3 regions of the Acinetobacter towneri genome follow, and region 3 is predicted to be linked to each of the others. Evidence: predicted binding sites of a transcription regulator. Region 3 holds the regulator's gene; each other region holds the start of a gene.
What was found. The regulator PhoB, encoded in region 3, activates phosphate uptake and scavenging genes when phosphate is short. The targets are predictions, from matches to a motif close to TGTCATNAANCTGTCATAA.
Positions count from the first base shown of each region.

Region 1: the regulator PhoB is predicted to act here: its motif matches at 1,444-1,462, upstream of J4G44_RS12055 (DNA translocase FtsK).
Region 2: the regulator PhoB is predicted to act here: its motif matches at 1,495-1,513, upstream of J4G44_RS06190 (inorganic phosphate transporter).

Region 1 is NZ_CP071766.1:2,495,008-2,498,281, forward strand. It holds gene J4G44_RS12055 (DNA translocase FtsK) at 1-1,347, opposite strand, end outside; gene trxB (thioredoxin-disulfide reductase) at 1,689-2,642, shown strand; gene aat (leucyl/phenylalanyl-tRNA--protein transferase) at 2,750-3,274, shown strand, end outside.
Region 2 is NZ_CP071766.1:1,297,337-1,300,610, forward strand. It holds gene metH (methionine synthase) at 1-1,061, opposite strand, end outside; gene J4G44_RS06190 (inorganic phosphate transporter) at 1,559-3,175, shown strand.
Region 3 is NZ_CP071766.1:437,340-440,613, forward strand. It holds gene J4G44_RS02115 (TetR/AcrR family transcriptional regulator) at 1-672, shown strand, start outside; gene phoB (phosphate regulon transcriptional regulator PhoB) at 1,159-1,869, shown strand; gene phoR (phosphate regulon sensor histidine kinase PhoR) at 1,879-3,237, shown strand.

The sequences.
Region 1 (3,274 bases), 540 kb from region 3:
ATCATGCTGCAAATGGCGCTCTTGGCGTACAGCATGATTTTGCGTATTCGAAGCACTTGACGATGGCGGGTTAAAATCTGACTCAAATCTGCTGAGATCATCGTTAAAATTGTGAGCCGTAGGATTCGAGTGCGGATGCACTGTTTCTTGCTGGGTCACAGACTCATCTAAAGTATCCATTGCCTCGCTGTTTTGGAATGGGCTGTGTAAATCACTTGCAGCTTTGCCTTGCGGAACTGCTGCGAGCAATTCATCAAAAATTTGATCATCATCCCAATCTAACGAAGATTTTGCAGTGGCTTGAGATGCCGTAGATGCAGGACGCACTTCATCAAAAGGATTCGATTGTAGATGTGGCTCTGGTTCTTCAGAAGCACGTAATAATGCATGAATGTCTTGGTTATGCTGACTGTCGGTATTTTCTTGTAAAGCACGCCACACTTCGCCTGTCGCAACAATACGCTGGCTGTCTTGTTCTAAGCGATGCGCCTTTTCGATGGTTTTTTCTAACTCAACATCATCAATTTCATCTTGCACCAATAGCTGTTGCTGCGCCTGTTGCTCTTCTTCTTCACGTTGCTGCATGTGATTAAACATACGCTCTGCCGCAGGATGTGGTGCAGTTGTTTCAGCTTCTTTCGCCTGTGCAACCACGGGTTCACTTGCTGCTTCTAAATCAGTTGATGCCACTTCAACAGCAACCACAGGTGCAGCAGCGACAACGGTCTTTTTCACCTGTGGTGTAGAACGGTCAAAGTCAGATTCTGCTTCAGGTACATTGCGATAGAACAAATCTTGCAGATAAGCAGGTGTAGCTTTTAAAGTTGCCCACGTTCTGTTCCACTTCACCCCAAATGCGAGGGTAAATAAGAAAATCCAAAAGACGACTAAAAAAAGTGTTGCTCCATAAATGGTTAAAATTTGCGATAAACTTTTCCCAAGTTCAAAACCAATGATGCCGCCTGAGGCATTGTCTAACGTATCGGCAGGTACTTGCCAAAATAAATACAGCAAACTTGCTGTTGCCAATAAAATGAAGAATTGTGCAGCATAACGAAATGGTCGGTTTAAAAAACTACGTGGCCACCAGACTTGTAAGGCTTCAATAAAAAAATAAGCAGGAAGAAGCAGACTCGCCCAACCTAAAAAGCCAAACAGTAAATCGGCAATCCACGCACCTGCGATTCCACTCGCATTTGAAACCTGTTGGGTGTCACTGGAAATGTGCATCCAACCTGGGTCAAATGGAGTATAGGTCACCGTTGCAAGGAACAGATATATTCCAAAAGAGACCAAAAATAATGTCGCTATTAAGCGATGTGCATAAGCACCCGACACCGCAGTCATATATTGTCCTGTCGCCAATTCTTCATCAATGTTTTTTGTTTGTTCGATGGTCTTAAAAAGCCACCTGATTCGGAGCGTCTGTATTTCATTTAGCTGTGTCATTTAAGTTGCATTTCACGATGCAAGCTTCACCACACAGCAAGCTATAAATTATAACAGACCTTCTATTATGCATGTGTTGCCTAGAAAAAGATGCAAGATTATTGAAGTGTGTTGTTAACTTTTTCTATATAGCTCAAATCGATTTACATGATCAGTAATATCAACTTTAATCACACAGCAAACTCATCCTGTTTCACGTATAATTCCATAAATTTCTAAATAAAAAAAGGATGCTGTGCATGAGCGCTCGTCACTCACGTTTAATTATTTTAGGTTCAGGCCCTGCAGGTTATAGTGCTGCAGTATATGCTGCACGTGCCAACTTAAAACCGACTTTAATTGCAGGCTTACAATTGGGTGGTCAACTCACCACAACTACGGAAGTTGATAACTGGCCAGGTGATCCTGAAGGTTTAACAGGCCCAGCGTTAATGGAACGTATGCAAGCTCATGCGGAACGCTTTGGCACAGAAATCGTGTATGACCATATCAATGAAGTAAACCTGAATGTGCGCCCATTTGTACTGAAAGGTGATATGGAAGAATTTACCTGTGATGCTTTAATCATTTGCACAGGTGCGACTGCACAATATTTAGGTTTAGAATCTGAAGCAGCATTTATGGGTCAAGGCGTAAGTGCTTGTGCTACCTGTGATGGTTTCTTCTACAAAAACCAAAAAGTGATGGTCGTTGGTGGTGGTAACACGGCTGTTGAAGAAGCATTATACCTGTCTAACATTGCATCACACGTGACATTGGTGCATCGTCGTGATTCACTTCGCTCTGAAAAAATCTTGCAAGATCATTTATTTGCCAAAGAAAAAGAAGGCAAAATCAGTATTCTTTGGAATAACCAAGTTGATGAAGTCTTGGGCGACAACACAGGCGTAACTTCAGTACGTTTAAAATCAACCACTGATGGCTCTACTCAAATTGTTGATGTGTCTGGCTTATTCATTGCGATTGGTCACAAACCGAATACAGGCATGTTCGAAGGTCAATTGAACTTGCGTGATGGTTATATCCAAGTACAAAGCGGCACTTCAGGCAATGCGACTCAAACTTCTGTGGCTGGCGTATTTGCTGCAGGTGATGTGGCCGATTCAATTTATCGCCAAGCGATTACTTCTGCAGGTTCAGGTTGTATGGCAGCTTTGGATGCAGAAAAATATTTAGATGCACTTGGTGAATAATTTAGTGACCAAGTTTAAAGACCGCTCTCCTTGAGCGGTTTTTTTATCACGGCATTTTTAGGTATGATGAAATCAAGTTCATCGTAAAACTTCATACGGCAATTGATATGCACACGCTCCCGGCTTCACAATTCATTTTCCCCGATCCCATTGAAGTCGATCCTGAGGGTGAAGGCTTGATTTGTGTAGGTGCAGACCTCTCCCCTTCTACGCTCTATGAAGCCTATACACATGGCTTATTTCCATGGTTTTCAGAAGGTGATCCTATTTGCTGGTGGAGTCCTGAACCGCGTTGTGTGATTATTCCGCAATATTATCAGCCCAGTAAATCTTTAATCCGTAACATGAGAAAAATGGATTATCGCATTACTGTCAATCACGCCTTTGAACAGGTGATTCGCAATTGTGCCTTGCCCCGTAGCTACGCCAATGAAACTTGGATTTCTGAAGAGATCATTCAAGGGTATTGTCAGCTTTTTGCAGCAGGTTATGGCTACAGTGTCGAAGTTTGGGAGCAAGATCTTTTGGTCGGCGGTTTGTATGGGGGCAGCATTGGCAAGGGCTGTTTTGGCGAGTCCATGTTTAGCCATCGCACTGATGTATCTAAAATGGCATTTTATAGTTTGATGCTG
Region 2 (3,274 bases), 860 kb from region 3:
ACAAATAATGAGTCGTCATAAATGTTAAATGGTTCTAAACCACTTAAACGGCAAGCAGGTTTAATTTCTGGAATTTTACGTGGTGGAATGTCTTTTACTGCATTGTAAATTGCACGAATGTGGTCAGGCGTTGTACCACAACAACCACCTGTAATATTGATGAGACCACTTTCTGCAAATTCTTTTAAGAAGGCTGCAGTTTGTTCAGGGGTTTCATCATAACCACCAAAGGCATTTGGCAAGCCTGCGTTCGGGTGAGCTGAAACAAATACATCGGCCACGTCTGAAACAGTTTTGACGTGTGGACGCATGGCATCTGCGCCCAAAGCACAGTTAAAACCAATTGAAAGTAAATCGCCATGACGTACCGAGTTCCAGAAAGCTTCTGCAGTTTGACCCGTTAAGGTACGTCCTGAAGCATCGGTAATGGTACCTGAAATCATCAACGGCAATTCACGCCCGAGCTGTTTAAACACTTCTTTGACCGCAAAAATCGCAGCTTTACAGTTTAAGGTGTCAAATACAGTTTCAATGAGCAGGATATCTGCACCACCTTCAATTAAGGCATGCGCAGCTTCAATATAGTTTTCTTTGAGTGCATCAAAGCTAATGTTACGAAATGCAGGGTCGTTTACATTTGGTGAAATTGAACAGGTACGCGATGTTGGCCCAAGTACACCTGCCACAAAACGTGGTTTGTCTGGTGTTGAATATTTTTCACAGGCAGCTTTGGCTAAACGCGCTGCTTCGCGGTTAATTTCTGGAACCAAATCTTCCATGTGATAGTCAGACATAGAAACGCGTGTGCCGTTAAAGCTGTTGGTTTCAATAATGTCTGCACCCGCATCTAAGTAGGCTTCGTGAATACCCTGAATAATGTGCGGTTGGGTCAGTACCAATAAATCATTGTTGCCTTTGAGGTCATGTGCCCAATCTGCAAAACGCTCACCACGATAATCGGCTTCTTCCAATTGATGGCGTTGAATCATAGTACCCATAGCACCATCGATAATTAAAATTCTTTGGGCAAGAAGCGCTTTCAGGGTGGTAAGCGTGGACATAAAAAACCCTTTATGACTGAATCCGAAATGAGCGCTATTTTAGCAGAGTTCGCACGGCTTTCGTGCACTTGAAGCGACCAGAGAGAGTGGAAGTCGTAAAAATAGTGCATAAAGCAGTATTTTTAGGATTTTGCTGTAGCTTTTGAACCTAAATAAAAGTTGTGATGAGGAACATTCTAATTTTGATTTTACTTTGATGCGTCATCGCTTTGTCATATTGCTCAGGCAAAATTGGCTCACGGTGAATTTTGTCTGACACTTTAGGCAAATATGACAAAGGTGTAACAATCTAAATTTGAGAGAATGGCATAAGAAAAGTAGGTTTATTTATTCTAAGTGTTTAAATTTAAAAGTTAATTTTAATTTTATGCACAAAAAATACAGCTTAAAGTGTGAAAATAAAGTATGAAAGTTGCTTTATATAACAGCTCTTTGTCATATAATTGTCACAATTTAATTGAACAATAAGGGGATTTTAAATCCTCTTTTCTGCTTGCATGAATTCTAATCCAACTCCTGTAGATTCAGCACACAAGTCGACCACTAAATCGACCAATGTTCATGTGCCTACACCGAAATTTTTTATGCCGGTGTTTTTAACGATCATCGTTTCTACCCTTATTTATATTGGTTTCCAATTGTCTGCGGACTTATCCCACGTGCCTGCGCTAAGCATGTACTCGGTGATTTTATTGGCGACCGCTTTATTCATTGCCTTAGGCTTTGAATTTGTGAATGGTTTCCACGACACAGCTAACGCAGTGGCAACGGTTATTTATACCAATGCCCTGTCTGCACCTGTGGCAGTAATGTGGGCGGGTTTCTGTAACTTCCTTGGGGTGATGGTCGCCAGTGGCGCAGTTGCCTACGGTATTATTGCCTTACTTCCAGTCGAATTGATTATGAATGTCGGTTCAGGCGCAGGCTTTGCCATGGTTTTTGCCATGTTGATTGCCGCGATTGTCTGGAACTTAGGAACGTGGTTTTTCGGTATTCCTGCTTCAAGTTCGCACACTTTAATCGGTTCGATTTTAGGTGTGGGGATTATGAACTACTTGCTGAACTCAGGTGCGGGTGCAAGTGGCGTAGACATGGAACAAGTCATGAAAGTGGGCAAGGCTTTATTGTTCTCGCCACTGATTGGTTTTGCCTTTGCTGCGATTTTGTTCTTCTTGGTGAAAAAAATCTTCAAGAAACAAATGGAGTTGTTCCAGCCACCTGAAGGCAATAAGCCACCACCACCACTGATTCGTGCCATTCTAATTTTTACTTGTACTGGGGTAAGTTTTGCGCATGGTTCAAACGATGGTCAAAAGGGCATGGGTTTAATCATGTTGATTTTGATCGGGATTGTGCCGTTGGCGTACTCGTTAAATAAAGAGTTAGGCCAAAACCACATTCAATCGTTCCAGCAGCTTTCAACGCAAACGGCTGATGTGATTTATCCACAACATGCCGATATGCCAGATGAAAAAGCGCGTCAGATTATTACTAGTTATATTCAGACCAAAGAAATTACTCCTGAAGTCGTGCCTGCTTTGGCAAGCTTAACGGACCATTTGGGTGAGCGTGTGGGTCAATATGGCAACTTGAAAGATGTGCCTGAAGCTGAAGTAGCAGAAATGCGTAATGATATGTATTTAAGCACGACTTCATTCAAGCGTTTAGACAAAGCCAATGCCTTGCCTGAAATGTCGGAAGAACAGAAAAAAGTGGTTAAAAGCTACCGCAGCCATTTAGATTCATTCTTACAATACATTCCAACTTGGGTCAAAGTTGCCGTTGCCTTAGCACTAGGCTTGGGTACGATGGTCGGCTGGAAACGTATTGTGGTGACTGTTGGTGAACGTATCGGTAAGCAGCACATGACTTATGGTCAAGGTATGTCTGCCGAGCTTGTGGCAATGTCAACTATTGCTGCTGCAGATGGTTTGGGGATGCCAGTTTCAACTACACACGTACTGAACAGTGCGGTGGCAGGTACCATGGTGGCAAATAAATCGGGTCTGAATTTCCAAATGGTGCGTACAATTCTTTCGGCTTGGATTTTCACTTTACCTGCGACAATTTGTTTATCGGGTAGCTTGTTCTGGTTGTTCTTAAAAGTGTTTTAATCCATTCTCAACTTTTTTGAGTGGTTGAAAAAAGCGCTGTGATGATACAGCGCTTTTTTTATACCTGCAGATCAGTCTAGAGAAATATTTGCAGGCAAG
Region 3 (3,274 bases):
AAACAACAAAAAGAACGTCAGTTTAAAGGCTTGTCTTTAACTGAGCGCAAACAGGCGCGTCGTGAAAAACTGATTGAGGCAGGTATTCAAGCCTATGGCACGCATGGTTTTTTTGCCGTGACCGTAAAAGATATTTGTACCGAAGCCAAACTAACCGAGCGCTATTTCTACGAATCCTTTAAAAAAAGCGAAGAACTGTTTCAGACCATTTTTTTAAAATTGATTGATGAATTACAGCAAAATGTCATGCAAGCCATTATGCAAGCCTCGGCTGATCCTAAAAAAATGATTGATGCAGGACTGACTGCTTTACTGACCACGCTAAAAAATAACCCGCAAATGGCACGTATTATTTATATTGATGCCATGCTGGTGCAAGAACTACATAACCAAGCCACCATTCACGAAACTATGTCGCGTTTTGACCGCATGATTCAGGCCTTTGTCATGCTGATGATGCCGCATTTAGACCGCCCCAACCGAGAAATTTCACTGGTAGCGACAGGCTTAAATGGTTATGTCACCCAAATTGCGATTCGCTGGGTGATGAGCGATTTCAAACAATCCATGGAAGATGTCTTGTCTTCTTGCCGTATTGTATTTTTATCGTTATTACAGACCTTTTCGGAAAAAGAGCAAGCTTTTGTGAAAGATTCTTCGACATTGTCATAAAATCGAAAAATATTCATAATATTTTTCAAATTCAGAGGGGTCTGCTGACATTTCATAAATGGCTTGCGCTGTAGGCTAAAACTGAGCAGATCAGGCAGGGAATAGTGGGTCTATTGCCAAGTTTCATAACGCAATCTGAGAAAGTTTTAGCTACAGTCCTTCGGAACGAGCATATTTTTTTGCCGCTATTGCGTTATGAGTCAGTCACTTAGAATAACTAAATTTCCTGCCTCATGCCTTATATCAGCTAAAAAATCTTGCGAGATATATCTCTCACGTCGCAAACATAGACGAAGTGTCAGCAGACCCTATTTACTTTGACTGAATCTGTTCAGTTTTTTCATCAAATCGACACTATTTTGTCACAAATTATTGCAAAAATAGCCCATTCAACCCTTTCTGCAATGATACTGTCATAATTAATCTTTGTAATAAGCCTGTCATAAATAAAACGGTCCACCGTTAACATCTATAGGATATTGCGTTGTGAAAGATGACTACATTTTAATCGTCGATGACGAACTTCCAATTCGGGAGATGATCCATACCTCTTTAGATATGGCAGGCTTTCAGTGCTTACAAGCAGAAGATGCAAAACAAGCTCATCAGATGATTGTCGATCAACGTCCAGCGCTTATCTTGCTTGATTGGATGATGCCAGGCGGTGTCAGCGGTGTAGACTTGTGCCGTCGCCTAAAACGCGATGACAACCTTGCTGAAATTCCTGTGATTATGCTCACTGCACGTGGCGAAGAAGATCACAAAGTTCAAGGTTTAGATGCTGGCGCGGACGACTACATGACTAAGCCGTTCTCGACCCGTGAACTGGTGTCACGTATTAAAGCGGTCTTACGTCGTGCCAATGCCTTAAGCGGTGAAAAAACTATTGATGCCAACGGTTTAATTTTGGACCCAGTCAGCCAGCGTGTCAGTTTTGGTGACAATATTTTAGAAATGGGCCCAACCGAATATCGTCTATTGGCGTTCTTTATGACGCACCCAGAGCGCGCTTACACCCGAGCGCAATTGCTTGATCAAGTCTGGGGCGGCAATGTATATATTGAAGACCGAACTATTGATGTGCATATTCGTCGTTTACGTAAAGTTTTAGAACCGTATGGCGTAGACCGTTTTGTACAAACGGTACGTGGTACAGGCTATCGCTTCTCGACACGTGCGGATGTTGCTTTAGGCTAAAATTATTTTATGTACGAACCTTACCCAGTCCCTGAACTCGCCCGTGACCTCAAACAAGTTCGTTACAGCAGTTTATGGACTTTTGCCAAACAAGATTTTCGTTTATTGGCCTTTTTCCTAATTATTGCAAGCTTGATTGGTTTTGGGATTGGGTATTTTTGGATTTGTATTAGCCTCGCCTTTTTGCTGTTTTTTCTTCAGCAAATGCGCTCCCTCTATTTAGTTAATGATTGGATTTCCAATCGTCCTTATGATGTGCCGCCAAATCTGCATGGTATTTGGGGTGCATTACTGTTCAATGTTTATCGCTCACAACGTCAGGAACGTATCGTTCAGGCCGAAATGGTCGGGTTGATTGATCGCGCCCAGTCTTCATTGGTGGCGTTGGATGAAGCCGTGATGCTGATTGATGAAAATCATCAAATTGAATGGTGGAACCCTGCTGCTGAAAAGCTATTGGGTATTCAGCCTTTAGACCGTGGACGCAACATCCTCACTATTTTGCGCCAACCTAGTTTTATTGAATATTTTAATCATATTGATCAAGCACCTGACGGTTTAAAAATGAAATCTAGCGTGCATGAAGGGCAATATGTGCAAGTCAAAATGACTCAGTTTGGTGGCGATAGCCGTTTGTTATTTGCTTACGACATGACGCGTATGCATAACCTAGAACAAATGCGTAAAGACTTTGTCGATAATATTTCACACGAATTACGCACTCCGCTAACGGTGCTGAGTGGTTATATCGAAACCTTTACCGATCAGGAAGATATTAACCCGCGTTGGAAACGTGCTTTTGAGCAAATGCAGTCACAAACCCGACGCATGAACGCTTTGGTAAATGACCTGCTGCTGCTGTCGCGTCTGGAAAATGAAAAAACCATCGCCAAAAATCAAATTATTGAAATGCCAAGTTTAATGAATCAATTATTTGACGATGCACATGCCTATAACGTCGATTATGGACATACGCTCAACTTAAATATTGACAGTCATTATGATCTGATTGGTTCAGATGTAGAATTGGCCAGTGCCTTTAGCAACCTGATCACCAATGCGATTAAATATACCCCGAAAGGTGGGACGATTACCATTGGCTGGCATGATGATGGCAATCAAGGTTATTTTACTGTGGAAGATACAGGCATCGGGATTGATCCGAAACACTTACCACGCTTAACCGAACGCTTTTATCGTGTAGACAGCGCACGTAGCCGACAAACAGGCGGTACTGGTTTAGGTTTAGCAATTGTGAAGCACGTTTTGATGCAGCATAATGCACACTTAGAAGTCGAATCTAAAGAAAATCAAGGCTCTATATTTAAAGTCGTGTTCCCAAAAGAGCGTTTGTATTACGAAACTTAAGCGCTGGTTGAGCTAAAATAGACAATAAATTACAGAT